4 regions of the Streptomyces sp. NPDC052023 genome follow, and region 4 is predicted to be linked to each of the others. Evidence: riboswitches for the same ligand, from Rfam matches in the RefSeq annotation. Region 4 holds a riboswitch; each other region holds the start of a gene.
The links. A riboswitch is a leader RNA that binds a small molecule or an ion and turns the genes downstream of it on or off. The one in region 4 is predicted to bind cobalamin.
Positions count from the first base shown of each region.

Region 1: it holds a riboswitch for cobalamin, as region 4 does, so the genes downstream of both, metE (5-methyltetrahydropteroyltriglutamate--homocysteine S-methyltransferase) here and ACIHCM_RS30395 (cobalamin biosynthesis protein) in region 4, are expected to answer to the same signal.
Region 2: it holds a riboswitch for cobalamin, as region 4 does, so the genes downstream of both, ACIHCM_RS14380 ((2Fe-2S) ferredoxin domain-containing protein) here and ACIHCM_RS30395 (cobalamin biosynthesis protein) in region 4, are expected to answer to the same signal.
Region 3: it holds a riboswitch for cobalamin, as region 4 does, so the genes downstream of both, ACIHCM_RS23765 (ribonucleoside-diphosphate reductase subunit alpha) here and ACIHCM_RS30395 (cobalamin biosynthesis protein) in region 4, are expected to answer to the same signal.

Region 1 is NZ_JBIUBW010000005.1:399,704-406,632, reverse strand. Features, by position in the region: gene ACIHCM_RS14435 (class I adenylate-forming enzyme family protein) at 1-81, shown strand, start outside; gene ACIHCM_RS14430 (metal ABC transporter solute-binding protein, Zn/Mn family) at 146-964, opposite strand; gene ACIHCM_RS14425 (metal ABC transporter permease) at 922-1,791, opposite strand; gene ACIHCM_RS14420 (ATP-binding cassette domain-containing protein) at 1,788-2,423, opposite strand; cobalamin riboswitch at 2,562-2,786, shown strand; gene metE (5-methyltetrahydropteroyltriglutamate--homocysteine S-methyltransferase) at 2,953-5,271, shown strand; gene ACIHCM_RS14410 (FAD-binding dehydrogenase) at 5,335-6,929, opposite strand, start outside.
Region 2 is NZ_JBIUBW010000005.1:392,047-398,975, reverse strand. Features, by position in the region: gene ACIHCM_RS14400 ((2Fe-2S)-binding protein) at 1-517, opposite strand, end outside; gene ACIHCM_RS14395 (ABC transporter ATP-binding protein) at 612-1,448, opposite strand; gene ACIHCM_RS14390 (FecCD family ABC transporter permease) at 1,445-2,440, opposite strand; gene ACIHCM_RS14385 (ABC transporter substrate-binding protein) at 2,560-3,552, opposite strand; gene ACIHCM_RS14380 ((2Fe-2S) ferredoxin domain-containing protein) at 3,695-4,102, opposite strand; cobalamin riboswitch at 4,139-4,328, opposite strand; gene ACIHCM_RS14375 (Gfo/Idh/MocA family protein) at 4,470-5,924, opposite strand; gene ACIHCM_RS14370 (hypothetical protein) at 6,141-6,929, opposite strand, start outside.
Region 3 is NZ_JBIUBW010000012.1:114,541-121,469, forward strand. Features, by position in the region: gene ACIHCM_RS23745 (YbdD/YjiX family protein) at 1-158, shown strand, start outside; gene ACIHCM_RS23750 (DUF3311 domain-containing protein) at 258-521, shown strand; gene mctP (monocarboxylate uptake permease MctP) at 518-2,128, shown strand; gene ACIHCM_RS23760 (GNAT family N-acetyltransferase) at 2,272-2,778, shown strand; cobalamin riboswitch at 2,795-2,957, shown strand; gene ACIHCM_RS23765 (ribonucleoside-diphosphate reductase subunit alpha) at 3,081-5,450, shown strand; gene ACIHCM_RS23770 (ribonucleotide-diphosphate reductase subunit beta) at 5,450-6,463, shown strand; gene ACIHCM_RS23775 (hypothetical protein) at 6,376-6,618, opposite strand; gene ACIHCM_RS23780 (GlxA family transcriptional regulator) at 6,711-6,929, shown strand, end outside.
Region 4 is NZ_JBIUBW010000020.1:92,707-99,635, reverse strand. Features, by position in the region: gene ACIHCM_RS30410 (class II aldolase/adducin family protein) at 1-740, opposite strand, end outside; gene ACIHCM_RS30405 (anion permease) at 1,068-2,309, shown strand; gene ACIHCM_RS30400 (hypothetical protein) at 2,341-2,562, shown strand; cobalamin riboswitch at 2,745-2,890, shown strand; gene ACIHCM_RS30395 (cobalamin biosynthesis protein) at 2,991-3,941, shown strand; gene ACIHCM_RS30390 (cobyric acid synthase) at 3,938-5,449, shown strand; gene cobN (cobaltochelatase subunit CobN) at 5,446-6,929, shown strand, end outside.

The DNA of each region.
Region 1 (6,929 bases), on a different contig from region 4:
GGCAAGCCGGACCGTGCCGCACTGCGGGAACGATTCGCCACGCAGCCGGGCCCGGAGCGGCCGCTGGCTCCGGCCGGCTGAGTCCGTCACGCGCTGAGGGGGCCGCCCGCGCCGGGCGGCCCCCTCGGTGCGTGACGCGACGCCGTTACGAGGCGGCCATCGCCGTCTCCACCGTCTTCGCCGCTTCCCGGTAGACCGCCAGCAGGTCGAGGTCCGTCCCCGGGTAGTTGACGATCTCGACCTGCTCGGCGCCCGAGTCGGGCAGCACCGTGCCGGTCGTCATGTGCGCGTTGTCCAGGACGAGTCGCGGCTTCGTCCTCGACAGCTCGGACAGCTGCTTCGCCGTCACGGCCTCGGGCCCGAAGGTACCGGCGAGTTCGGCGCCCGCCAGCTTCGCCGCCCAGGTCGTGAACACCTGGGCGACGACGGTGGGCTGCTTGCCTTGCGGCCACTTGGCCTTCAGGCCCTTCTGCAGCGCCGCGTACTCGGAGTCGAAGGAGGCGGTCCACCGTGCGGCGGCGTCCTGGGTTCCGAACAGCTGCGCCAGACGGGCGACTTCGGCCTTCGCCTTGTCCGCGTCGTTGTCGAGAGCGACCTCGACCAGCTCGGCGTCGGAACCGGCCGCCTCCTTGATCTTCGCGGCGTACGGCTCGAAGGGCGCGTAGAGGACGTAGTCGGCGTCCGCCACCGCCACGAGGTCGGAGGGCCTGGGGTCGTAGTCGGGGGCGTGCTGCACCGACTGCGGGACGATGACCTGCACGTCCCCGGCGCCGGCCGCCTTGGCGAGGGCGGCCTCCCAGGTGGTGGTGGCGACGACCACCGGCGGGGAGTCCTTGGCGCCGGACGACGCGGACGGCGCCGAACCGGACTCGGTGTCGCCGCCGCAGCCGGTCGAGGTCAGGGCGAGCCCCGCGATCAGGGTCAGTGCGAGGAGGGAAGAGTTGCGGACGCGGGTGCGCGCCATGAGCTGATTCTCCGTTCGGGTATGAGATGGACGGCGAGGACGACCACGCCGGCGGTCAGGACGAGGACCGGCCCGGGCGGCCAGTCGAAGCGGAGGGCGACGAGGAACCCGGTGAGGTTCACGGCGACCCCGATGCCGACCGCCCAGGCGGTGATGGACTTCAGGGAGGTGCCCAGGCGGCGGGCGGCGAGCGCGGGCAGCAGGGTGAGGGCGTCGACGAGCAGCGCGCCGGTGAGCTTGATGGCTCCGGCGACGGCCACCGCGACCAGGACGAGCAGCACCAGGGTGAGCCGCTCGACCCGGACGCCCGAGGACAGGGCCAGTTCACGGTCGTACAGCAGCAGGGCGAGGTCGCGGCGCCGCCACCAGAACAGGGCCGGCACGGCGACGGCCAGGGCGCCGATCACCCACAGGTCGGCCGTGCCGACGGAGAGGATCGATCCCCACAGCAGGGCGAACGCGCCCGCCGCGTTGACCCCGGAGACCGCCAGCACGAGCAGCGCCGCCGCGATCGCCAGGCTCATGAGCAGGCCCATCGCCCCCGACAGCCCGTCCGGAGTGCGGGCCAGCGGCGCGACCCCGGCTCCGGCGAGGGCGCAGGCGAGGAGCGCGCACAGCATCGGGTCGAGCCCGGTCAGCAGACCGACCGCGATACCGAGCAGCGCCACATGCATCATGGCGAACCGCACCGGCATGATGTCGAGGCCGACGATCACGACGCCGACCACGGGCAGGCCCACGGCCGCCAGCAGCAGGGCGGCACCCGCGCGCTGGACCGGAACGAGTTGCAGCAACTGGCCGACATCGGCCGCGGCCAGGGCGGTCACCGCACCTCCCGCAGACTGCCCGCGGCCATCTCCAGCACCCGGTCGCAGCGGTCGGCCAGCGCCCGGTCGTGGGTGACGACCACGACGGTCACCGGCAGGGACAGCAGCACGTCGGCCGCCTCCTCCTGCCCGGCGAAGTCGAGTGCCGCGGTGGGTTCGTCGGCCAGCAGCACGCCGGCGCCCGCGGCGACGCAGCCGACCGCCCGCGCCAGATACATCCGCTGCAGCTGGCCGCCGGACAGGGTGTGCAACGGCCGGTCCACGAGCTGCCCGACGCCGAGCTTCGCCGCCGCCTCGACCGCTTCGGCCTTCGCACCGCCACTGGCCAGCAACTCCCTGGCCGGCAGCGGGAACCGGCCGACCGCCGGCTTCTGCGGAATCCACGCGCACGCCCGGCGCCGCCACGCCCACTCGGCCGCGCTGCGGGTGTCCCGGCCGCCCACCAGGATCCGGCCGCCGGCCCGGCGGTGCAGGCCGAGCACGGCCCGCAGCAACGTGGTCTTGCCCGAGCCGTTGGTACCGGTCAGCGCCACCCGCCCGCCGGCCGCGATGTCGAGGTCGACGCCCCGCACGGCCTCCACGCGGCCGTGCCGGCAGGCGACCTCGCGCATGACGACGTCCAGTCCTTCCATGCCACCTCCTCGCTCCTGAACAGGTGTCGGAAGCGGAGGGCGGTTGGTTCCCGGGCATCGCGGGGTGCGTGACTTCCTCATGTCCGACTTCACCATCCGAATGCCGGACCTGCCCTCCCCACCCGCGCGACGCCGCGTAGGGTGGTCCGCGCAGCTGGTTCGCCCCGTCCGCCAGGCGGGATGCGTCGTAAGAGGGAACCCGGTGGGAATCCGGGACTGCCCCGCAGCGGTGAGTGGGAACGACCGCCGTCATACGCACTGGGCCCGAGGAAGTGGGCCTGGGAAGCGACGGCCAGTAGGTGTCTCGTACGACACGAGGCGTGCCCGCGAGTCCGAAGACCTGCCAACTGCCCGCGCGCGAACCCTCGTGCGCGGACATCCCGGTGACCTCGAGGGCGGGTCGGCGTACATACCAGACGGATCGACCGTGCCGTTGCCGCGCGGGGTCGGGTCCTTCCGGTTCCGTCGCCCTTCGCGTTCTCGTCCCGTCCCCGGGATCTCAGGGATTCATCTCGCGAAGGAGATCTCCGTGACACCGAAGTCCGCAGCCGCGGCAGCACGGGCCACCGTGTACGGCTACCCCCGCCAGGGTCGGAACCGGGAACTGAAGAAGGCGATCGAGGGCTACTGGAAGGGCCGCGTCACCGCCGACGCCCTCCGTGCCACCGCCGCCGAGCTGCGAGCCGGCAACTGGCGCCGGCTCGCCGAGGCCGGCATCCACGAGGTGCCGACCGGCGACTTCTCGTACTACGACCACGTTCTCGACACCACCGTGATGGTCGGCGCGATCCCCGCCCGGCACCGGGAGGCCGTCACCGCCGGCGCGCTCGACGGCTACTTCGCCATGGCCCGCGGCACGCAGGACGTGGCGCCGCTGGAGATGACGAAGTGGTTCGACACCAACTACCACTACCTGGTGCCGGAACTGGGTCCGGACACCGTGTTCGCCGCCGACTCCACCAAGCAGGTCGCCGAGCTGAAGGAGGCCCTCGCCCTGGGTCTGACGGCCCGCCCGGTCCTCGTCGGCCCCGTCACGTACCTGCTGCTCGCCAAGCCCGCGCCCGGTGTCCCCGCGGACTTCGAGCCGCTCACGCTGCTGGACCGGCTCCTGCCGGTGTACGCCGAGGTCCTCGCCGACCTGCGCGCGGCGGGCGCCGAGTGGGTTCAGCTCGACGAGCCCGCCCTCGTCCAGGACCGCACGCCCGCCGAACTGAACGCCGCGGCCCGCGCCTACCGCGAGCTCGGCGCCCTGCCCGACCGGCCCCAGTTGCTCGTCGCCTCGTACTTCGACCGGCTCGGCGACGCCCTGCCGGTCCTGGCCAAGGCCCCCGTCGAGGGACTCGCGCTGGACTTCACCGAGGCCGCCGCCGCCCACCTGGACGCCCTCGCCGCCGTCGGTGGTCTGCCGGGCAAGCGGCTCGTCGCCGGTGTCGTCAACGGCCGCAACATCTGGGTCAACGACCTGGAGAAGTCCCTGGCCACCCTCGGCACCCTGCTGGGTCTGGCCGACCGCGTCGACGTGGCCGCCTCCTGCTCGCTGCTGCACGTGCCCCTGGACACCGCTCCGGAGCGGGACATCGAGCCGCAGATCCTGCGCTGGCTCGCCTTCGCCCGGCAGAAGACCGCCGAGGTCGTCACTCTCGCCAAGGGCCTCGCCCAGGGCACCGACACGATCACGGCGGAGCTGGCCGCCAACCGTGCCGACCTCGCGTCCCGCGCCGGCTCGCCGATCACCCATGACCCGGCCGTGCGCGCCCGCGCCGCCGCCGTCACGGAGGCCGACGCCCGCCGCTCCCAGCCCTACGCCGAGCGGGCCGCCGCCCAGCGCGCCCACCTCGGCCTGCCCCTGCTGCCGACCACGACCATCGGCTCCTTCCCGCAGACCGGCGAGCTGCGCGCCGCCCGCGCCGACCTGCGGGCCGGGCGGATCGACGACGCCGGCTACGAGGAACGCATCAAGTCCGAGATCCAGGAAGTGATCGCCTTCCAGGAGAAGACCGGCCTCGACGTCCTCGTGCACGGCGAGCCCGAACGCAACGACATGGTCCAGTACTTCGCCGAGCAGCTCACCGGCTACCTCGCCACCCAGCACGGCTGGGTCCAGTCGTACGGCACCCGGTACGTCCGCCCGCCGATCCTGGCCGGCGACATCTCCCGCCCCGACCCGATGACGGTGCGCTGGACGACGTACGCCCAGTCCCTCACCGGCCGTCCGGTCAAGGGCATGCTCACCGGGCCGGTCACCATGCTCGCCTGGTCCTTCGTCCGCGACGACCAGCCCCTCGGCGACACCGCACGCCAGGTCGCCCTCGCCCTGCGCGACGAGGTGGGCGACCTGGAGGCGGCGGGGACCTCCGTCATCCAGGTCGACGAGCCGGCGCTGCGCGAGACCCTGCCGCTGCGCTCGGCCGACCACGCCGCCTACCTGGCGTGGGCGACGGAGGCGTTCCGGCTCACCACCGGCGGCGTTCGGCCGGACACCCAGGTCCACACGCACATGTGCTACGCCGAGTTCGGGGACATCGTGCAGGCGATCGACGACCTCGACGCGGACGTCATCAGCCTGGAAGCCGCCCGTTCCCACATGCAGGTCGCCCGCGAACTGGCCGCGCACGGCTACCCGCGCGAGGCCGGACCCGGCGTGTACGACATCCACTCCCCGCGCGTCCCGAGCGCCGAGGAGGCCGCCGAACTGCTGCGCACCGGCCTGAAGGCCATCCCCGCCGAACGGCTGTGGGTCAACCCGGACTGCGGTCTGAAGACCCGCGGCTGGCCGGAGACCCGGGCGTCCCTGGAGAACCTGGTGGCCGCGGCCCGCACGGTCCGCACGGAGCTGCCCGCCTCCTGAACCGGGCGGCCCCGAAAGGCCGGGGCGCGATCGCGCGCGCCCCGGCCCCCGGGAGCGGGCCTGTCAGGTCGCGGTCGCCGCGGCTGCCGCCCGGCCCGCCGCACGGCCGGAGAAGAGACAGCCGCCGAGGAAGGTCCCCTCCAGGGACCGGTATCCGTGGACGCCGCCTCCGCCGAAGCCCGCCACCTCACCGGCCGCGTACAGGCCGGGGACCGGACCACCGGAGGCGTTCAGTACGCGGCTGGAGAGGTCCGTCTGGAGGCCGCCGAGGGTCTTGCGGGTGAGGATGTTGAGCCGCACGGCGATCAGTGGGCCGGCGGAGGAGTCCAGGATCCGGTGGGCGGAGGCCGTGCGGCTGAGCGTGTCCCCGGGATAGGCCAGCGCGTTGCGGATGCCCATGACCTGGACGTCCTTGGTGTACGGGTTGGCGATCTCACGGTCGCGGGCCTCGATCTGCCGCTGGAGGGAGGCGAGTTGGATCAGGTCCTGGCCCGTCAGCCTGTTCATCCCGGCCACCAGTTGCGGCAGGGTCTCGGCGACGACGAAGTCCTCCCCCTTCTCCTTGAACCGCTCGATCGGCTCGGGCGTCTGCCAGATCCGTGACAGCAGCTTCCAGACGTTCTTCTGGGTGAGGTCGGGGTTCTGCTCGGAGCCGGAGAGGGCGAACTCCTTCGCGATGATCTTCTGCGTGGTCACGAACCAGGAGTAGTCGTACCCGGTGGCGGTGATCGACTTGAGGGTGTGGAGGGTGTCGTAGCCCGGGATGTCGGGGCTGGAGAAGCGCTTGCCGGTGGCGTCGAACCACATCGAGGACGGGCCGGGCAGGATGCGGATGCCGTGGCCGGGCCAGATCGGGTCGTAGTTCTTGAGGCCCTCCGTGTAGTGCCACATGCGGTCGGGGTTGACGATCCGCCCGCCCGCCCGCTCGGTGATGGCGAGCATCCGGCCGTCCACGTGCGCGGGCACCCCGGTGATCATGGACTTCGGCGGAGTGCCGAGGCGGGCGGGCCAGTTGCTCCGGACGAGGTCGTGGTCGGCGCCGATGCCGCCGGAGGTGACGATCACGACCGGGGCGCGCAGCTCGAAGTCACCGATCACCGTGCGGGAGCTGGGCCTGCCGCGCGCGGCGTCACTCGGCTCCAGGACCGCGCCCCGCACGCCGGTGACGGCGCCCGCGGTCACCACCAGCTCGTCCACCCTGTGGCGGAACCTGAAGGTCACCAGCCCGTCCCTGACGGCCGCCCGCACCTTCTTCTCGAAGGGCTCGACCACGGCCGGCCCGGTGCCCCATGTGACGTGGAAGCGCGGCACCGAGTTGCCGTGGCCGTCCGCGAGTCCGCCACCCCGCTCGGCCCAGCCGACGATCGGGAACCACTGCACGCCGAGCCCCGACAGCCAGGACCGCTTCTCCCCCGCGGCGAAGTCGACGTACGCCTCGGCCCACTTGTACGCCCAGTGGTCCTGGCCCGACGGGTCGTCGGGCCCGCGGTCGAACCCGGCCGTGCCCAGCCAGTCCTGCCAGGCGAGGTCGCGGGAGTCCTTGATGCCCATGAGCCGTTGCTCGTGGGAGTCGACGAAGAACAGGCCGCCGAACGACCAGAACGCCTGGCCGCCGAGGCCGGTCTCGGGTTCCTGGTCGAGCAGCAGCACCTTGCGTC
Region 2 (6,929 bases), on a different contig from region 4:
TGGCCGCCAGGACGGCGCGGGCCGCCTCGGCGAGCGCGGACGCGGCGTTGCCTTCCAGCAGCCGGGGCGCGACCTTGACGCGCAGTCCGGCGGCCAGCGCGTCGAGTTGCCGGTCCACCACGACCTCGTACAGAAGGTCCGTGAGGTGGGGAGGTTCGGGGGCGTACCAGCCGGTGGGTACGGCCGGCAGGCGCAGTGCGGGCCCGTCGTCGGCGCGGTGCAGCCCGCGCAGGTCGGGGACGATGCCGTGGACGACGGCGCAGGCCAGTACGGGTGACCACAGACGCGCGGCGTGCCCCAGCTGCACGATGGAGGCGCCGATGCGCAGTTCCCGGGTGCCGTAGCGGCCTGCTGTCGCCGCGATCAGGTCGGCGACCCCGTCGGCGTACGCGTCCTCGATCCGGTGCCATCCGTCGTCCGGGCCGCCGAGCTCGATCGAGAAGAAGCCGCCGAAGTCCGCGACGTCCCTCAGGGCGGCGGCGACGGAGCTGACGGGGGCCTGCCGCAGGGCGTTCATGTCGACTCCCACCTCTCTGCATCAACAATGCAGTGGTTTTTGCGAATTCGCGCATGGCGAAGAAACCTCCCCGCTTTTCATGGAATAGCTCGCGTCACTCCTTTCCGAAGGAACCGGTACCAGGAAGCAGCGTGATGTGCGGAGTACCGGTACGGGGGTGCTCCGTCACCTCGGCCTCGACGCGGTAGACGTCTGCCAGGAGTTCGGAGGTGAGGACCTTGCCGGGGGGCCCGGCGGTCACCACGCGGCCGTCGTTCATGACGCAGATGCGGTCGCAGAAGGCAGCGGCCAGGTTGAGGTCGTGCAGGGCGACGACGGCCGTCACACCGAGCCGGCGGACGAGGCGCAGCGTGTCGAGCTGGTGGCGTAGGTCCAGGTGATTGGTCGGCTCGTCCAGCACCATCGTCCCGGCACGCTGGGCGAGCGCGCGGGCGATGAGCACCCGCTGTTTCTCGCCGCCCGACAGCCGGCTGAAGGGGGCGTGCGCGAGGCCCGCGGCGTCGACCTCGCCCAGTGCGGCCATGATGACGGCGCGGTCGCCGGCGTCGTCCCCCTCGAAGGCCCGCTTGTGCGGGGTGCGGCCCATGGCCACCACGTCGTACACCGACAGCTCGAACTCCCCGGCCGACTCCTGCAGAACGGCCGCGAGCCGCCGCGCGAGGCTCTTGCCCGGCAGCCACCGGACGTCCTCGCCGTCCAGCAGCACCCGCCCCGAGGTGGGGCGCAGGGCCCGGTAGACCGTGCGCAACAGGGTGGACTTCCCGGCGCCGTTGGGGCCCACGAGCCCCACCACCTCGCCGGGAGCCACGCGCAGCGACGCCCGGTCCACCAGTGCCCGGCCGTCCACGACGACCGAGACGTCCTCCACCGCCAGCGTGCCGGGCGCCGCCACGGCCGTGGCACCGGACTTGGCCATGACCGTCTCCGTCATGCGGTCCTCCTTCGCATCAGCCACAGGAAGAAGGGGCCGCCGACCAGGGCGGTGAGGATGCCCACCGGGATCTCCTCGGGACTCATCACGGTGCGCGCCGCGAGATCGGCGGCGATCAGGAAGGCCGCGCCGAGCAGTGCCGCGGCGGGCAGCGACCGGCGGTGGTCGGCGCCGACGAGCAGCCGCACCACATGGGGCATGATCAGGCCGACGAAGCCGATCTGGCCGCTGACCGCGACGATCGTGCCGATCATGACGGCGACCAGGGTGAACAACGCGGCCCGGAAGCGGTGCACGTCCAGGCCGAGCGCCGCGGCGGCCTCCTCCCCCGCGAGCAGCAGGTTCAGGGACCGGCAGACGCCGAGCAGGACCGCCGTGCCGAGGAGGACCGCGCCGACGGGGATCCACACGACCGCCCAGGTGGTGCCCGCCAGTCCGCCGAGCATCCAGCGCAGCGCCGACTGCGTCTTGTGCGGGTCGTTGGAGGTGACCACCAGGAAGCTGGCGAGCGCGGAGAGCACCTCGGCCGTCGCCACACCCGCCAGCACCAGCCGCACCGTGGTCATCCGCCCGCCGGACCGGGCCAGGAAGTAGACGGCGACGAGTGCGGCCAGCGCGCCGAGGAACGCGGCGACCGGCAGCGAGAACACGCCGAACAGGGTGAGGTGGAAGACCACGACCAGCACCGCGCCGACGGAGGCGCCGGACGACACCCCGAGCAGCATCGGGTCCGCGAGGGGGTTGCGCACCAGCGCCTGAAGGGCCATCCCGCACACCGCGAGGCCCGCGCCCACCACGCCGGACAGCAGCACCCGGGGCAGCCGTACGTCGACGACGATCGTCTCGCGGACCGGCGTCCAGACCGGATCGGCCAGCGCCGGATGCACGCGGTGCAGGAGGATGCCCCAGACCTGGTCGGCCGGGACGCTGATGGAACCGGCGGCGATGCCGAAGGTGGCCGCGAGCACCACCAGCGCGGCCAGCAGCACCAGGACGAGGGGGTAGGGAAGCCTGGTGCCGCGCCGGACGGCGGCGGCCTCGACCGGCTTTCGCGGGCCGGCCTGCGCGGTACCGCTCTCGTCGGTCACGCCCGTGACGTCGGCGGCGCCGCTCACTTGAAGCGGTCCGGGTGGAGCTGGCGCGCCAGGGACTCCACGCCGGCCGGCACCCGGACGCCGAGCACGGTGGACGACAGCGGCAGTACCGCGAACCGCTTGTTCTTGATGGCGGGTACGTCCTTCAGCGCCGGGTTGGCCAGCAGGAACTTCTTCTTGTCCGCCACCGGCTGGTCGCCGTAGTCGTAGATCACGACGACTTCGGGCGCGCGCTCGGCGACCTGCTCGAACGACACGTCGCCGAATGCCTTGTCGAGGTCGGCGAAGAGGTTCACGCCGCCGGCCTGCTCGATCATCTCGTTGCCGATGCCCGCGCCGCCCGCGGTGAAGGCGGTCTTGTCGCCGCTGTCGTACACGAAGAGCTTGACCGGGGTGACCCCGGCGAGTTCGTCCTCGACCGTGTCCAGGGTGGAGTGGAGCTTCTTCAGTTCCGCTTCCGCCCGGTCCGGCACCCCGAAGATCTTGGCCACGTTACGGATCTCCCGGTCCATCGTGGCCATGGTGACGGGTCCGGACGGGCACTCCTCGATGTTCAGGTAGGAGTTGATGCCCGCCTGGGACAGGGCGTCGCGGCTGCGGCCCTCCTTCTCGTCGAAGGTGCTGGCGAACCCGCCGTAGGCGAAGTCGGGTTCGGCGGACAGCAGCGTCTCGAAGGACGGGTACTCCTCGGCGATGACCTTGATGTTGTCGTAGGCGTCCTGATATTCGGGGAGGATCCTGTCGTCGAGGTACGCCGTGCCCACCATCGACTTCTCCAGGCCGAGCGCCAGCATGACCTCGGTGGCGTGCTGGTTCAGCGACACGGCCCGCTGCGGGGGCCGCTGATACGTCGTCTTCACCCCGCAGTTGGACAGCGTGACCGGGAAGCCCTCGGCGGTGGGACCCGCCTGCGCGGCGTCGTCCCGGGTGGAGCCGCCACCGCAGCCGGACATCAGCAGGGCCGCGGCGGCCAGAGCCGGCAGCAGGGGGAGCGGGCGCTTGCCCATCATGGAGTGGTCCTCTCACCGGAGGGTGGAACGCGGAACAGTGCGCGGTGCGGTCCGGGAAATCGGCCGGGTACGGCCGTTCGTGGACGCCCCGGGTACGGCGGGTGTGAGCGGCGGGCGGTGACGGCGAACGGTTCTGCGGCCGTCAGGCCGCCGGGCCGGGAGCGGGCGTCCCGAGCGCCCCGGACCGGGCACGCCGGGGCGGGGTGAAGACGTAGAGGTCCAGGATGTCCGGAAGCGCCGCGAGGCCCGGGCCGCCCGCCCGTACCCAGGCGGCGACGTCCTCGGTCGCGGCGGAGTCGTTGACGAGCCCGAGCCAGACCGGCCGGCCTCCGGCGGCACGCCCCGCGGACGAGGGCTGCACGACGACGACGTTCGCCTGGTCGCACACGTCGAGACAGCCGGTGATGCGGACCGGGGCGTCCTCGGCGAGCCGCAGGACCTGCGCCTCGTGGTCCACACCGGTCACCTTCGGGCTGCCGCAGCAGCAGTCACGGCAGACCACGACCCGGCACGGCACGGTGCCGTCCCGTGACGTCTCAGCAGGCGTCACAACGAGCCCTCCTCCCCGGGGAAATCCGCCCCGGTCACGTCGAGGAGGCGACCGCGTGAGTCTCCTGGCTCTCGGGTCAGTGCTCGTCCCGTCCTTCCCACCCGCATGCGGGCAGTGGTCGTTCGGGATCCGCTCGCCGATCACAGTGGCGGGACCGCGCCGGATTCTCACCGGCTTCCTCGTTCCGCCGTCGCCTTTTCGCGGCACATCATGTCAGACGGACTCGTCATCTCATACGCCCGCGGCAGCGTTGGGCAGGGTGAAGTGCTGCACACGACCGGCGGGCGGCATGCGAAACGCGCCGCCCCGTCGGCATCGACCGGGCGGCGCGCTGCGCGCTGCTGTGGTGTGGTGGGAGGGAGCCCGCTCAGCTGACCGGCGGCATGTCGGTGGGGCGTGAGTCGAGACCTGTGCGGCGGTTGACCCAGGAGCCACGGGTGAAGTCCGGCACGGCGACCGGCCGGCCGCCCACCGCGAGGGACATGACGCTCAGCGGGACCGGGGAGCACCAGGCGGCGGCGTCGTACACGTCCATGTCGGGGACGAGCCCGGCGCGCATCTGCTGGACGGTGCGCCACTGCAGGACGTAGTCCATCCCGCCGTGGCCGCCGTTGTTCTCCGCATCGTCACCGATCTTCTGCCACAGCCAGTGGTCGAACTCCTTGAGGTACGCGTCGAACGACCGCCAGGTGTGGCCGCTGTGATCGGGCTCCACGTAGATGCGGCCACCGCCGGCGGAGGTGACCCCGGCGTAGTCCTCGAAGATGCCACGGCTGCCGGCCAGCGAGTTGATACGGCTGTACGGGCGCGGCGAGCTGACCTCGTGCTCGGCGCGGATCACCCGGCCCTGGGCGGTGTCGATCAGGCAGGTGACCAGGTCACCGTTGATGTACGTCTCCTTCCAGCTGGGGTGCGACCGCGGGACGAACCGCGCGCGGTAGTCGGCGAGACCGCGGGGTTCGGTGGCGGTGGCCCGCAGTGTGGTGAAGCGGTCGCCGCGGTTGATGTCCATGGCCGCGGCGATCGGGGCGAGACCGTGCATGGGGTAGAACGACGCGGTGCTGCGGGTGTGCCACAACCGCCGCCAGGAGTCGGTGTAGTACGTGTCGGAGAACAGCAGTTCGCGCAGGTCGTGCAGATAGCCGCCGTGTCCGTTGGTGACGTCGCCGAAGAGGCCGTCGTGGGCCATCTTGAGCATCGCCAGCTCGTTGCGGCCGTAGGAGCAGTTCTCGGACAGGAACAGGTGCCGGCGGGTCCGCTCGCTGGTGTCGACGAGGTCCCACAGCTCGCGCAGCTCGGTGGCGACGGGCAGTTCGACGATGGCGTGCCTGCCGGACAGCAGGGCCGCGCGGCCCTGTTCGTAGTGGAACTCCCAAGGGGTGGCGACGTAGACGAGGTCGATGTCCTCGCGGCGCAGCATGCGCGCGTAGGCGTCGGCGGAGCCGCCGTACTCGGCGGGACGGGGCCTGCCTTCGGAGACCAGTTTGTCGGCGGTTCGTCTGGCGCGGTCGGGGCGGATGTCGCAGACGGCCGTCACGGTGCAGCCGGGGACGGCGGCCCACCCCGAGGCCATGCCGTGGCCCCGGTTGCCCAGGCCGATCAGGGCGACGCGGACCGTCCGGTACGTGTCGAAGGGGACGTTGATCATTGACTTCTGGCCGGGCCGCCGGGCCGGCGGGGTGTCTGCGGCCGCGTGGGCGGCGTCCGGTGCGGCGCTGGCCGGTGCGGCGGCTGCCGTGGTGCCGAGCCCCGCGACGACGGCACCGGAGGCCAGGGCCCCGCCCATGAGAGTACGGCGTGAGACAGCAGGGATTTCATGCATGGCGCTGAACGCTCCCTTGTGGGTGGCCGACTGCTCCTGTTGCCGAACGACTTTGTCGAGCGGACGACGGGGTGTCAATAGTTGCTCGAAGAGAGCCTGTTGCGAGCACGAATGAGCATCTGGGCCGCCATGCGGGTCCGGTGGAGCTGATCAGGCGTGACGGGAACGCGGCAGCACGGGGAACGAGGTGCGGACACGGCGGCTCCGGGCGGGACCCTAGGACGCGTGCTCCTCCGCCTCACCGAAGCGGGCCAGCGCGAGGGCTCCCGCGATGGAGGCCGCGAAACCGGCGACGGCCAGCGGCGCGAGCCCGTGGCGGGTGGTGTCCCCCAGCCAGATGATGCCGAACAGGGCGGGCCAGACGGTCTCCCCGATGACCATCGCCGCGGTGGCGGAGGTGACCGAACCGGACTGGAGGGCCTCGATCAGCAGCAGATAGCCGGTGATCCCGGACAGGATCACGGCGTAGACCGAAGGATCGGCGAGCAGACCGGGCAGGGACAGCCCCGGCAGCAGCCGGGCCGCGACGGCCGTCACTCCGAAGCTGACTCCCGCCAGCCCGCCCAGCACGGCCGCGCGGTGGCGCACGTTCCGCAGGCGCGGCGCCAGTGCCCAGCTCACCAGGGCGAGTCCCACCGAGCCCACCAGTACCGCGAGCCGCATTCTCAGGTCGCCGTCCCCGCCGGTCTCGCGCCCCGCGGCGATCGCCATCACCGCGAGCCCGCCGCACACCGCGGCGACGGCGGCCCACTCCACCCGTCGCAGCCGGATGCGCAGCACCAGCGCCGAGACGATCGCGGTGACGGCCAGCGCCCCGGCGACCGCCGCCTCGACCAGGAAGAGCGGGACCGAGCGCAGCGAGAACAGCTCGGCACCGAATCCCAGTGTGTCGAGCGCGACTCCGGCGACGAACGGCCACTGCCAGGTGGCCCGCACCGCCGCGCCGGCGCCTCCGGGAGCAACCCGCCGCGCCCCGAGCGCCTGGAACACCGTCGCCGTCCCCAT
Region 3 (6,929 bases), on a different contig from region 4:
ACGTCCGTGAGCTGACCGACGAGTCGGCCTACGACCGCTATGTCACGCATGTCCGAAAGGATCATCCCGACGTCGGGGTACCCACCCGGCGGGAGTTCGAGCGAATGCGGACGGACCGGCAGGAAAAGGACCCGCGGCAGGGCTTCCGCTGCTGCTGAGGTACCGGTATCTGAACAAGGGCTTCCGGTAGCGGGACACCGTGACCTAGATTGCCTGCGCGTTACACCAGGTGATCAGCGAGGGGACGGAGTCGTCCGATGTCAGAAGCCCCAGATGTGAACAGAGGGCCGGTGGTGACGCCTGTGCGCGTCGTCGTCGCCCTCTGCCTGATAGCACCGTTCGCGTCCATGCTCTGGGTGAGCTCGTACGCGAAGACGGACCCGACGTTCATCGGCATCCCGTTCTTCTACTGGTACCAGATGGCCTGGGTCGTGATCTCCACCGGCCTCACCATGATCGCGTACTGGCTGTGGCAGCGTGACCAGCGCGCCCGCAAGGCTCAGGGGGGTGCCGGAGCATGAAGGACGGCGTGAACGGCGTCGCACTCGCCGTCTTCATCCTCTTCTTCCTCGCCGTCACGGTGATGGGCTTCCTGGCCGCGCGCTGGCGCAAGGCCGAGAACGAGCACAGCCTCGACGAATGGGGCCTGGGCGGCCGGTCGTTCGGCACCTGGATCACCTGGTTCCTGCTCGGCGGCGACCTCTACACGGCGTACACCTTCGTCGCCGTGCCGGCGGCGATCTACGCGGCGGGCGCGGCCGGATTCTTCGCCGTCCCGTACACGATCCTCATCTACCCGATGATGTTCGTCTTCCTGCCGCGCCTGTGGTCGGTCTCGCACAAGCACGGTTACGTCACCACCTCGGACTTCGTCCGCGGCCGCTTCGGTTCCAAGGGCCTGTCCCTGGCGGTGGCGGTCACCGGCATCCTCGCGACCATGCCGTACATCGCGCTCCAGCTCGTCGGCATCCAGGCCGTGCTGGACGTGATGGGCATCGGCGGCGGCGAGGACACCAACTGGTTCATCAAGGACCTGCCGCTGCTGATCGCCTTCGGCGTGCTGGCGGCGTACACGTACTCGTCGGGTCTGCGGGCGCCGGCCCTGATCGCGTTCGTCAAGGACGCGCTGATCTACATCGTCATCGCCGTCGCCATCATCTACATCCCCATCAAGCTGGGCGGCTTCGACGACATCTTCAGCGCGGCGAGCGACAAGTACGAGGCGGCCGGTGCGGGCGGGCTCGTGCCGAACGCGGCCTCGCAGTGGACGTACGCCACGCTGGCGCTGGGCTCGGCGCTCGCGCTGTTCATGTACCCGCACAGCGTCACGGCGGTGCTCTCCAGCCGCAGCAGGGACGTGATCCGCCGCAACTCCACGATCCTGCCGCTGTACTCGCTGATGCTGGGCCTGCTGGGCCTGCTCGGCTTCATGGCGATCGCGGCCGGCGTCAAGGTGGAGAACGGCCAGCTGGCGATCCCCCAGCTCTTCGAGAACATGTTCCCGGACTGGTTCACCGGCGTCGCGTTCGCGGCGATCGGCATCGGCGCGCTGGTCCCGGCGGCCATCATGTCGATCGCGGCGGCCAACCTCTTCACCCGCAACATCTACAAGGACTTCCTCAAGCCGGACGCCACACCCGCGCAGGAGACCAAGGTCTCCAAGCTGGTGTCGCTGCTGGTGAAGGTCGGCGCGCTCGTCTTCGTCCTGGGCATGGACAAGACGGTCGCCATCAACTTCCAGCTGCTGGGCGGCATCTGGATCCTCCAGACCATGCCCGCCCTGGTCGGCGGCCTGTTCACGCGCTGGTTCCACCGCTGGGCCCTGCTGGCCGGCTGGGCGGTCGGCATGATCTACGGCACGGTCGCCGCGTACGGCGTCGCCTCCCCGACGCAGAAGCACTTCGGCGGCTCGTCGGCGGAGATCCCCGGCATCGGTGAGATCGGCTACATCGGCCTCACGGCGTTCGTCCTGAACCTGGTGGTCACGGTGGTCCTCACCTTCGTCCTGAAGGCCGTGAAGGCCCCTGAGGGCGTCGACGAGACCAGGCCCGAGGACTACACGGCGGACGCGGGCGACCCCGGCGTCCAGGTGGAACTGCCGCCGGCGACCGCGGGAGCGAGTCACTAGGGAACGCGAGCACAACGCCCCTCAAGGGGCCGGGGACTGTAGCGATATGCGGCTCCGCCGCCCGGGCGCGACACCCCCCACGACCCGCAGCGGGCCGCCGGCATCAAGCACAACGGCGGCCCGCTGTCGTGCACACTCCCCCCATGGACTTCGTCATCCGCCCCGCACTGCCCACCGACTACGCCACCCTCGGCGACATCACAGCCCAGGCCTACCTCCAGGACGGCCTGCTCGACTTCGGCGAGAGCGACGAATACCTCGGTGAACTCAGGGACGTCGCCAAACGGGCCGCCGCAGCCGAAGTCCTGGTGGCCGCACAGAACGGCCGTGTCCTCGGCGGCGTGACCTTCGTCCCGTCCGGCGGCCCCATGGCCGACATAGCCCGCCCCGCGGAGGCCGAGATCCGCATGCTGGCCGTCGCCCGGGAGGCCCGCGGCCGAGGCGTGGGCGAGGCACTCGTACGCGCCTGCATCGACCGCGCACGCACCACGGACGGCTGCACCGGCATCGTCCTCTCCACCCAGCGCACCATGCACACGGCCCACCGCATCTACGAACGCCTCGGCTTCACCCGCACACCCGACCGCGACTGGAACCCCCTCCCCGAGCTGGACGACATCACGCTCCTCACCTACGAGTTGACGCTCTGAAGTCATCGGCGACACAACATATGGGGGCGCCATCGGCACCCGGCACTAGATGTATGCTCATGCTCGCTGTCGCCGCAGGGGAATCCGGTGCGAATCCGGAACTGTCCCGCAACGGTGTACTTGTGCATGTCTGTGCACAGGAGTCAGTCCGAGGACCTGCCGACAGTGCGCCCGGCCAACCGGTCCGGGTGTCCTGACGTCCGGGTCTCGTGGAATGGGCCGGTGGACGCGACGCCCCGTGCGCTCGTGTGCTGCCCCCTGCCCTCGGCGAGGCCCCCGTGCCGAGCGAGGGAGAGCCCCACGTGACCATCGCGCCAGCCGCACCGGCCGAAGCGACAACGGTGGAAGTGGAATCCGACGGTCCCGGAACCGCGCTGCTGCGGACCCTGACCGAGCTGACCGCCGACCTCCCTGACGCCGACCCCGGCCGGGTCGCCGCCGCTTCGCTGCGCGGCCGCTCCGCGCGGGCCGACGAGACCGAGCTGCGGGAGCTGGCGACGGAGGCCGCCGCCGGCCTCATCTCCGAGGACCCCGCCTACTCCCGGCTCGCCGCCCGGCTGCTGACCGTCTCCATCGCCGCCGAAGCCGCCTCCCAGGGCGTCACGACCTTCACGGAGTCCGTCGCCGTGGGGCACCGGGAAGGCCTCATCGCCGACCGCACGGCCGGCTTCGTGCGCCTGCACGCCGACCGCCTCGACGCCCTGATCGACCCGGCCGGCGACGACCGCTTCGGCTATTTCGGCCTGCGCACGCTGCACAGCCGCTATCTGCTCCGGCACCCGATCACCCGCAAGGTCGTCGAGACGCCCCAGCACTTCATGCTGCGCGTCGCCGCCGGTCTCGCCGAGGACGACACCCCCCGGTCGGTGGACGAAGTCGCCGCGCTCTACAGGCTCATGAGCCGCCTGGACTACCTCCCCTCCTCCCCGACCCTCTTCAACTCCGGCACCCGCCACCCCCAGATGTCGTCCTGCTACCTCCTGGACTCCCCCCTGGACGAGCTGGACTCCATCTACGACCGCTACCACCAGGTCGCCCGGCTCTCCAAGCACGCCGGGGGCATCGGGCTGTCGTACTCCCGGATCCGTTCCCGTGGCTCGCTGATCCGCGGCACCAACGGCCACTCCAACGGCATCGTCCCGTTCCTGAAGACGCTGGACGCCTCGGTCGCCGCCGTGAACCAGGGCGGCCGGCGCAAGGGCGCGGCCGCCGTCTACCTGGAGACGTGGCACTCCGACATCGAGGAGTTCCTGGAGCTGCGGGACAACACCGGTGAGGACGCCCGCCGTACGCACAACCTCAACCTCGCGCACTGGATCCCGGACGAGTTCATGCGCCGGGTGAACGCGGACGCGCCGTGGTCGCTGTTCTCGCCGTCGGACGTTCCCGAGCTGGTCGACCTGTGGGGCGAGGAGTTCGACGCCGCGTACCGCGCGGCCGAGGAGAAGGGCCTGGCGAAGAAGACGCTGCCCGCCCGCGAGCTGTACGGCCGGATGATGCGCACCCTCGCGCAGACCGGCAACGGCTGGATGACCTTCAAGGACGCCGCCAACCGCACCGCCAACCAGACCGCCGAGCCCGGCCACGTCATCCACTCCTCGAACCTCTGCACGGAGATCCTGGAGGTCACGAGCGACGGGGAGACGGCCGTCTGCAACCTGGGCTCGGTCAACCTGGGCGCGTTCGTCGTGGACGACGACATCGACTGGGAGCGGCTCGACGCGACCGTCCGCACCGCCGTCACGTTCCTCGACCGCGTCGTCGACATCAACTTCTACCCGACCGAGGAGGCGGGCCGCTCCAACTCCCGGTGGCGGCCGGTCGGCCTCGGCGCGATGGGCCTGCAGGACGTCTTCTTCAAGCTGCGGCTGCCGTTCGACTCGCCCGAGGCCAAGGCCCTCTCCACCCGCATCGCCGAGCGCGTCATGCTCGCCGCGTACGAGGCGTCCGCCGACCTCGCCGAGCGCAACGGGCCGCTGCCGGCGTGGGACAAGACCCGCGCCGCCCGTGGGGTGCTCCACCCCGACCACTACGGCGTCGAGCCGGCCTGGCCGGAGCGCTGGGCCGCCCTGCGCGAGCGGATCGCCGCGGTCGGCATGCGCAACTCCCTGCTGCTGGCCATCGCCCCCACCGCGACGATCGCCTCGATCGCCGGTGTCTACGAGTGCATCGAGCCGCAGGTCTCGAACCTCTTCAAGCGTGAGACGCTGTCCGGCGAGTTCCTCCAGGTCAACTCCTACCTGGTGCAGGAGCTGAAGGCGCTCGGCGTCTGGGACGCCCGCACCCGTGAGGCGCTGCGCGAGGCGAACGGCTCGGTGCAGGAGTTCGCCTGGATCCCCGAGGACGTACGGCGGCTCTACCGCACGGCGTGGGAGATCCCGCAGCGCGGGCTCATCGACATGGCGGCCGCGCGGACCCCGTACCTCGACCAGGCCCAGTCGCTGAACCTCTTCCTGGAGACGCCGACCATCGGCAAGCTCTCCTCGATGTACGCCTACGCCTGGAAGTCGGGCCTGAAGACGACGTACTACCTGCGCTCACGCCCGGCGACCCGGATCGCCCGCGCGGCCCAGGCACAAGACCGAGCCACCATCCCCGTACAGGCGACGCCCGAGCCCGAAGCGGTCGCCTGCTCCCTGGAAAACCCCGAGTCCTGCGAGGCCTGCCAGTAATGTCCAGCCGTTCCCAGAACCTTCTCGACCCCGGCTTCGAGCTGACTCTGCGTCCGATGCGCTACCCGGACTTCTACGAGCGCTACCGGGACGCCATCAAGAACACCTGGACCGTGGAGGAGGTCGACCTCCACTCGGACGTCGCCGACCTCGCGAAGCTCTCCCCGGAGGAGCAGCACCTGATCGGCCGCCTCGTGGCGTTCTTCGCGACGGGCGACTCGATCGTGGCGAACAACCTGGTGCTGACGCTGTACAAGCACATCAACTCCCCCGAGGCACGGCTCTACCTGAGCCGCCAGCTGTTCGAGGAGGCGGTGCACGTCCAGTTCTACCTGACCCTGCTGGACACCTACCTCCCCGACCCGCAGGACCGGGCGGCGGCCTTCGACGCCGTCGAGAACATCCCGTCCATCCGCGAGAAGGCCGGGTTCTGCTTCAAGTGGATCAATGAGGTCGAGAAGCTGGACCGCCTGGAGTCCAAGGCCGACCGCCGCCGCTTCCTGCTCAACCTCATCTGCTTCGCCGCGTGCATCGAGGGCCTGTTCTTCTACGGCGCCTTCGCGTACGTCTACTGGTTCCGCAGCCGGGGTCTGCTGCACGGCCTGGCGACCGGCACCAACTGGGTGTTCCGCGACGAGACCATGCACATGAGCTTCGCGTTCGACGTGGTCGACACCGTCCGCAAGGAGGAGCCGGACCTCTTCGACGACGAGCTCCAGCAGCAGGTCACCGGCATGCTGCGGGAGGCCGTCGAGGCCGAGCTGCAGTTCGCGCGCGACCTCTGTGGTGACGGCCTCCCGGGCATGAACACCGACTCGATGCGGCAGTACCTGGAGTGCGTCGCCGACCAGCGCCTGACGCGCCTCGGCTTCGCCCCGGTCTACGGCTCCGAGAACCCCTTCTCCTTCATGGAGCTTCAGGGGGTTCAGGAGCTGACCAACTTCTTCGAGCGGCGTCCCTCCGCGTACCAGGTCGCCGTGGAGGGCACGGTCGACCTGGACGAGGACTTCTGATCCTCCTTCTCCCTGAAGCGGTCCTGGGCCTCCCTGATCTCCCGGTCGACGCGTCGCTCGTGCGCGATGCCGATGAGGGCGGGGAGGACCATGACCGCGAAGAGTCCGGCCACGGCCAGCATTCCGATGAGGGCTTCGATGTGGTTCGCGTTCATGACACCACTCTCGCGCCGGATACTCCTTACCGACAGTGGCAGGACTGCCGTAGACCCTCGATTTACTGCCACCGCTGAGGCACACTGGGCACATGCTCCAGAACGTGGCAGCCGTCCTCGTCGACGGTGTGAACCCCTTCGAGCTCGGCGTCGTCTGCGAGGTCTTCGGCATCGACCGGAGCGACGACGGACTGCCGGTGTACGACTTCGCGGTCACCTCCGCCGAGGGGCCCCAACTGCGGTCGAACGCCGGCTTCTCCATGCAGGTCGAGCACGGGCTGGACCGCCTGGAGACAGCCGACCTGATCGCC
Region 4 (6,929 bases):
CAGCCTCGCTGCCCGTACCCCCGCAGCCGCTCACCCGCCTCCTTCAGCTGCTCCTGCGACAGCAGGGACGGCGTCAGGCCCGGCACGGAGGAGGCCGCCAGCCACAGGCGGCACATCCACTCCAGCTGGGCCGTGCGGTCGTATGCCTGGGCCAGGGTCGTGCCGTAGGTGACGGTGCCGTGGTTCTGCAGGAGGCAGCCGGAGCGGCCTGCGAGGGCGCGGAGCATGTTCTCGGCCAACTCCTCGGTGCCGTACGTCGCGTAGGGGGCGACCCGGACGGGGCCGCCGAGCGCGCCGGCCATGTAGTGGATCAGCGGGAGTTCCGGGACGAGCGTGGAGACGGCGGTGGCGTGCACGGCGTGGGTGTGGACGACGGCGCGGGCGTCGGTGGTGCGGTAGACGGCGAGATGCATGGGCAGTTCGCTCGTCGGTACGAGCGTGCCGCGCACCTGCCGCCCGTCGGGGCTCACGCCGGTGATGTCGTCCGGCCCTAGCCGGTCGTAGGGGACACCCGACGGGGTGACGAGGACCGTGTCGCCGACACGTACGGAGACGTTGCCGGACGTTCCGGCGACCAGGCCCTCGGACACGGTCCGGCGCGCGGTGGCCACGAGTTCCTCCCAGGCCCGGGCCTCCTCGTCCGGCACACCGCTCCCCCGCGATTCCGGCGCCCCCTGCGCGCAGCCGTGGACGTCCCGGACATTTCGGACATTCCGCCGCTCTCCACGCTGTTCAGCCATGCCGCGATCCTGCCAGGCGGGCTTCGGCCTGTCCCGGTGCGGGCGCGAGGGCAGGGGGGAACCCCACTGTCCGCCGGGCGACCGGGCGGCGCCCTGCCGGGTGACCATTCTCTCTTTCCACGCGTCCATGACCCGGCTCGAGCGGCCGGCGAAGGGCCTCCGGCCTTACGGAATCCGGGGCCGGCGGTACGGGACCGGGTGCCGTGAGCCCCGAGGGTGCAACGACCCCCTCCCACGGACACCAGCAAGCCCCTCTCAGTTCACCTTTCGTTCACTTAGGTTACCTACGTTCGTCCAGCCAATGACCTCGAACGATTGCCTGGGTAAATGGAAGGCATCTCGCTGATCCTCGCGATTGTGGTGGTAACCGCTCTCGCGTTCGACTTCACGAACGGTTTCCACGACACCGCGAACGCGATGGCCACCACCATCTCGACGGGTGCCCTCAGACCCAAGGTCGCGGTGGCCATGTCCGCCGTCCTCAACCTGGTCGGCGCCTTCCTCTCCGTGGAGGTCGCCAACACGATCTCCAAGGGCCTGGTCGACGAGAGCGGCATCCGTCCCGAGGTCATCTTCGCCGCACTGGTCGGCGCGATCCTGTGGAACCTGCTGACCTGGCTGGTCGGCCTGCCGTCCTCCTCCTCGCACGCGCTGATGGGCGGCCTGATCGGCGCCACGGTCGCCTCGGCCGGCGTCGGTGCCGTGCACGGCGACGTGCTGGTCACCAAGGTGCTGATCCCGGCGATCGCCGCCCCGCTGGTGGCGGGCATCGCGGCCATGCTCGCCACCAGGCTGACGTACACGCTCGGCAGGAAGGCCGACGGGAAGGCCTCCGCGAAGGGTTACCGCGCCGGGCAGATCGCCTCGGCGGGCCTGGTCTCGCTGGCGCACGGCACCAACGACGCACAGAAGACGATGGGCATCATCACCCTCGCCCTGGTCGCGGGCGGCACCCTCGCCCCCGACTCCGACCCGCCCCTGTGGGTCATCCTCTCCGCGGGCATCGCCATCGCGCTCGGCACCTACCTCGGCGGCTGGCGCATCATCCGGACCATGGGCAAGGGCCTGACGGACCTTCAGCCGCAGCAGGGCTTCGCGGCGCAGACCAGTGCCGCGACGGTCATCCTGGCCTCCTCCCACCTGGGCTTCTCGCTCTCCACCACGCACTCGGTCTCCGGTGCGGTGATGGGCGCGGGCCTGGGCCGCAAGGGCGGCGTGGTCCGCTGGTCCACCGCCACCCGGATGTTCGTCGCCTGGGGTCTGACGCTCCCGGCCGCCGCGCTGGTCGGCGCGATCGCCGAGTGGGTGACGGGCTTCGGTCCCTGGGGCACCGCCGTGGTCGCGGTCTTCCTGGTCGTCTCCAGCGCCGCGATCTGGAAGATCTCCCGTCGCGAGGTCGTGGACCACACGAACGTCAACGACGAGGCCGGGGAGCCCGCCGGTGTGGTGACGGCGGCGATGGCCGCGGTGACGCCGCCGCCGGCCGGCACCCCCGTGGACGGCCTCACGGCGACGATCCCCGCACAGAAGACGGCCTCGGAGCCGACGCCCTCTCAGGCCACCGTCTGAGCCTGAGGTCACTGAAGGAAGCAGCAGCAACATGAAGATCGACTGGGCGGCTCTCGGCTCCGTCTTCGGCGTCAGCCTCGTGGTCACCGTGGCCTTGGTGGGCCTGTTCACCCTCGGCGTGGCCGGTCTGTCGCGACGCGAACGGGCGGCGGAGCAGGGGGAGTCGGCGGCGCTCGCGGTCACCGGCGCGTACGCCGCGTTCGCCGCGTGCGCGGTGGCCGTGGGCTACGGGATCTATCTGATCGTCGCCTGACGGCGCTGCGCACTCGTCCGGCCACGTTCTCGCGCCCCGCGCGGCGCCCTCCACGAGGGCCCCGGGCGGGGCGCTTCGCCGTGTGCGGCGAGGGCGGGCGCGGCGTGGGTGAGACCGGTGTCGCCCGTGCCGTGTGGGCCGCAGCACAATCGTCCCGCCGCAGGTCAACGGCAAGTTGACGGCTGTTCTCGCCCCGTGGTGGACTTCCGGGGCCATGTACGGCGGCAGAAGAGGAAGTCCGGTGCGAATCCGGCGCGGTCCCGCCACTGTGACCGGGGAGGTACCTCCCCGGGAGCCAGGAACTCTCGCCTCCGGTCTCGTCGAACCAGGGCGTGGACACCCTGAGTGAGGACATATCGCGATGCCAGGCAGTGCACTGAAGTCCCGTACCGGATCTGTGCCCTTCGACGCAGCCGGCTGAGCCCCCCGTGCGTGCCGATCGCGTGTACGCGTACGGCGCCGCCGCCGGACTCCTCGGCGACCTTCTCCTCGGCGACCCCCGCCGGGGGCATCCGGTCGCCGCGTTCGGCCGGGCCGCCGGGGCCGTGGAACGGCTGCTGTGGCGCGACCACCGCGGGTGGGGCGCGCTGCACGCCGCCGTGTGTGCCGGTGGCGCCGTGGCGCTGGGCGCCGCCGCCCGCCGGGCCGTACGGTCCTCCCCCGCCGCTTCCGTCGCGCTGACCGGCGTCGCCACCTGGGCCGTCGTCGGCGGGACCTCGCTCGGGCGGGAGGCCCGCGCCGTCGGGCGGGCCCTTCAGGCGGGGGACGTCGAGGCGGCGCGGGCGCGGCTGCCGCATCTGTGCGGCCGGGACCCGCAGAGCCTCGACGCGCAGGAGATCGCGCGGGCGGTGGTGGAGTCCGTCGCGGAGAACACGTCCGATGCCGTGGTCGGGGCGCTGGTGTGGGGCGCCGTCGGCGGGGTGCCGGGGCTGCTCGGGTTCCGGGCGGTGAACACGCTGGACGCGATGGTGGGGCACAAGTCGCCGCGCTACCGCAGGTACGGGTGGGCTTCCGCCCGGCTCGACGATCTCGCGGGGTGGCCGGGTGCGCGGCTGACCGCCTCGCTCGCCGTGCTGGCGGGCGGCGATCCGCGCGGGGCCGTGCGGGCCTGGCGGGCTGACGCCGCGAAGCACCCGAGCCCCAATGCCGGGCCCGCGGAGGCGTCGTTCGCGGGGGCGTTGGGGGTGCGGCTCGGGGGGACGTCGTCGTATGCGGGACGGGTCGAGCACCGGCCGGTGCTGAACGGTGGGGGGCGTGGGGTGGAAGTGGGCGACATCGAGCGGGCCGTCCGGTTGTCCCGGCGGGTGAGCTGGCTGGCGCTGGGAGCCGGCGCTGCCGGCGCGTGGCTGCGGGGGCGGCTGCCGGGGAGGGGCGTATGACCGGCCGCGGGCTGCTGGTCGCCGGGACCACCTCCGACGCCGGCAAGAGCGTCGTCACCGCCGGGATCTGCCGCTGGCTGGTGCGGCAGGGCGTCAAGGTCGCGCCCTTCAAGGCGCAGAACATGTCGCTGAATTCGTTCGTCACCCGCGAGGGCGCCGAGATCGGGCGGGCGCAGGCCATGCAGGCGCAGGCGTGCCGGGTGGAGCCGACCGCGCTGATGAATCCCGTGCTGCTCAAGCCGGGCGGGGAGCGCAGCAGCCAGGTGGTGCTGCTGGGCAGGCCGGTCGGGGAGATGAGCGCGCGGGGCTACCACGGCGGGCGGCAGCAGGCGTTGCTGGGCACCGTGCTCGACTGTCTCGCCGAGTTGCGGGGCACGTATGACGCGGTGATCTGTGAGGGGGCCGGGAGCCCGGCCGAGATCAATCTGCGGCGGACCGACATCGTGAACATGGGGATCGCCCGCAACGCCCGGCTTCCCGTGCTCGTGGTCGGCGACATCGACCGCGGCGGTGTCTTCGCCTCGTTCTTCGGGACCGTGGCCCTGTTGTCACCCGAGGACCAGAGGTGCGTCGCCGGGTTCCTCGTCAACAAGTTCCGCGGCGACGTCTCGCTGCTGGAGCCGGGGCTGGACATGCTCAGGTCGCTCACCGGGCGGCGGACGTACGGCGTGCTGCCCTACCGGCACGGGCTCGGCATCGACGAGGAGGACGGGCTGCGGGTCTCGATGCGAGGGACGGTACGCGAGTCCGTCGTCGCGCCGCCCGTCGGCGAGGACGTGCTGCGCGTCGCCGTGTGCGCCCTGCCGCTGATGTCCAACTTCACGGACGTGGACGCCCTCGCCGCCGAACCCGGCGTCGTGGTGCGGTTCGTGGACCGGCCGGAGGAACTCGCGGACGCGGACCTCGTGGTGATACCCGGGACCCGCGGGACCGTACGGGCGCTGGAGTGGCTGCGGGAGCGGGGGCTGGCGGCTGCCCTCGCCCGAAGGGCCGCCGAGCAGCGGCCCGTTCTGGGCATCTGCGGTGGCTTCCAGATCCTCGGCGAGCACATCGAGGACGACGTGGAAAGCCGCCGCGGCCGGGTCGACGGGCTGGGCATCCTGCCCCTGCGGGTGCGGTTCGCCCGGGAGAAGACCCTCGCCCGGCCGGCCGGCGAGGCTCTCGGCGAGCCCGTCGAGGGGTACGAGATCCATCACGGCGTCGCCGAGGTCACCGGCGGCGATCCCTTCCTGGACGGGTGCCGGGCCGGGCAGACCTGGGGTACTCACTGGCACGGCTCGCTGGAGTCGGACGGTTTCCGGCGGGCGTTCCTGCGGGAGGTGGCCGCCGCCGCGGGCCGCCGGTTCGTGCCGGCGCCCGGCACCTCCTTCGCCGCGCTGCGCGAGGAGCAACTCGACCGGCTCGGCGACCTGATCGAACAGCACGCGGACACGGACGCGCTGTGGCGGCTCATCGAGTCGGGCGCGCCGCAAGGACTGCCTTTCATTCCACCGGGAGCGCCCGCATGAGCACTGTGTTGTTGTTGTCCACCGCCGACACCGATCTGCTGGCGGCCCGTGCCTCCGGCGCCTCCTACCGGATCGGCAACCCGACCCGCGTCGACGCCGCCGGCGAGCTGCCCGCGCTGATCGAGGGCGCCGACATCGCCGTCGTACGGCTGCTGGGCGGCAAGCGGGCCTGGGAGGACGGGCTGGCCGCGCTCAGGGCGTCGGGGATTCCGACCGTGCTGCTCGGCGGGGAGGCCGTGCCGGACGCCGAGCTGATGGCCGAGTCGTCCGTGCCCGCCGGTGTCGTGGCGGAGGCGCTGCGCTATCTCGTCGAGGGCGGGCCCGCCAACCTCACCGAGCTGGCGCGGTTCCTGTCGGACACCGTCCTGCTGACGGGTGAGGGCTTCGACGAGCCGCAGAAGATGCCCCAGTACGGCGTCCGCGGCGCCCGTGCGTTCGAGGAGGGCCGTCCCACCGTCGGGGTGCTCTTCTACCGGGCCCACGAGCTCAGCGGCAACACCGCCTTCGTCGACACCCTGTGCGAGGCGATCGAGGCGCGGGGCGCCAACGCCCTTCCGGTGTACTGCGGTTCGCTGCGCGGCGCCGACGCCGGGCTGTACGAGATCCTCGGGCGGGCCGACGCGCTCGTCGCCACCGTCCTGGCCGCCGGCGGCACCCACGCCTCGCAGGCCTCGGCGGGCGGCGACGACGAGGCCTGGGACATCGGGGCGCTCGCCGAGCTGAACATCCCCGTGCTGCAGGGGCTGTGCCTGACGTCGTCGAAGAGCGCCTGGGACGGGTCGGACGCCGCCCTGACCCCCATGGACGCGGCGATGCAGGTGGCGATCCCGGAGTTCGACGGGCGGCTGATCACCGTGCCGTTCTCCTTCAAGGAGCAGGGGCCGGACGACGTCCCGGTGTACGTCGCCGACCCCGGACGGGCGGCGCGGGTGGCCGGGATCGCCGTGCGGCACGCGCGGCTGCGGCACAAGCCGAACGAGGACAAGCGGATCGCGCTGGTCTTCACGGCGTACCCGACCAAGCACTCGCGCGTCGGCAACGCGGTGGGACTGGACACGCCCGCCTCGGCGGTGCGGGTGCTGGACGCGCTCAGGGAGGCCGGGTACGGCCTCACCGAGTACCCCTCCGGCGGCGACGAGCTGATCCACCGGCTCATCGAGGCGGGTGGGCACGACGTCGAATGGCTCACGGAGGAGCAGTTGGCCGCCGCGCCCGCGCGCGTGCCGCTCAACGACTACCGGGCGTGGTTCGGGGGGCTCGATCCCGAGCTGAGGGACGCCATGGTCGAGGCGTGGGGCGAGCCGCCGGGTTCGCTGTACGTCGACGGGGACGACATCGTGCTGGCCTCCCTCCGGTTCGGGAACGTCGTCGTGATGATCCAGCCGCCGCGTGGCTTCGGCGAGAACCCGATCGCGATCTACCACGACCCGGACATGCCCCCGTCGCACCACTACATGGCGGCCTACCGCTGGCTGGAGAA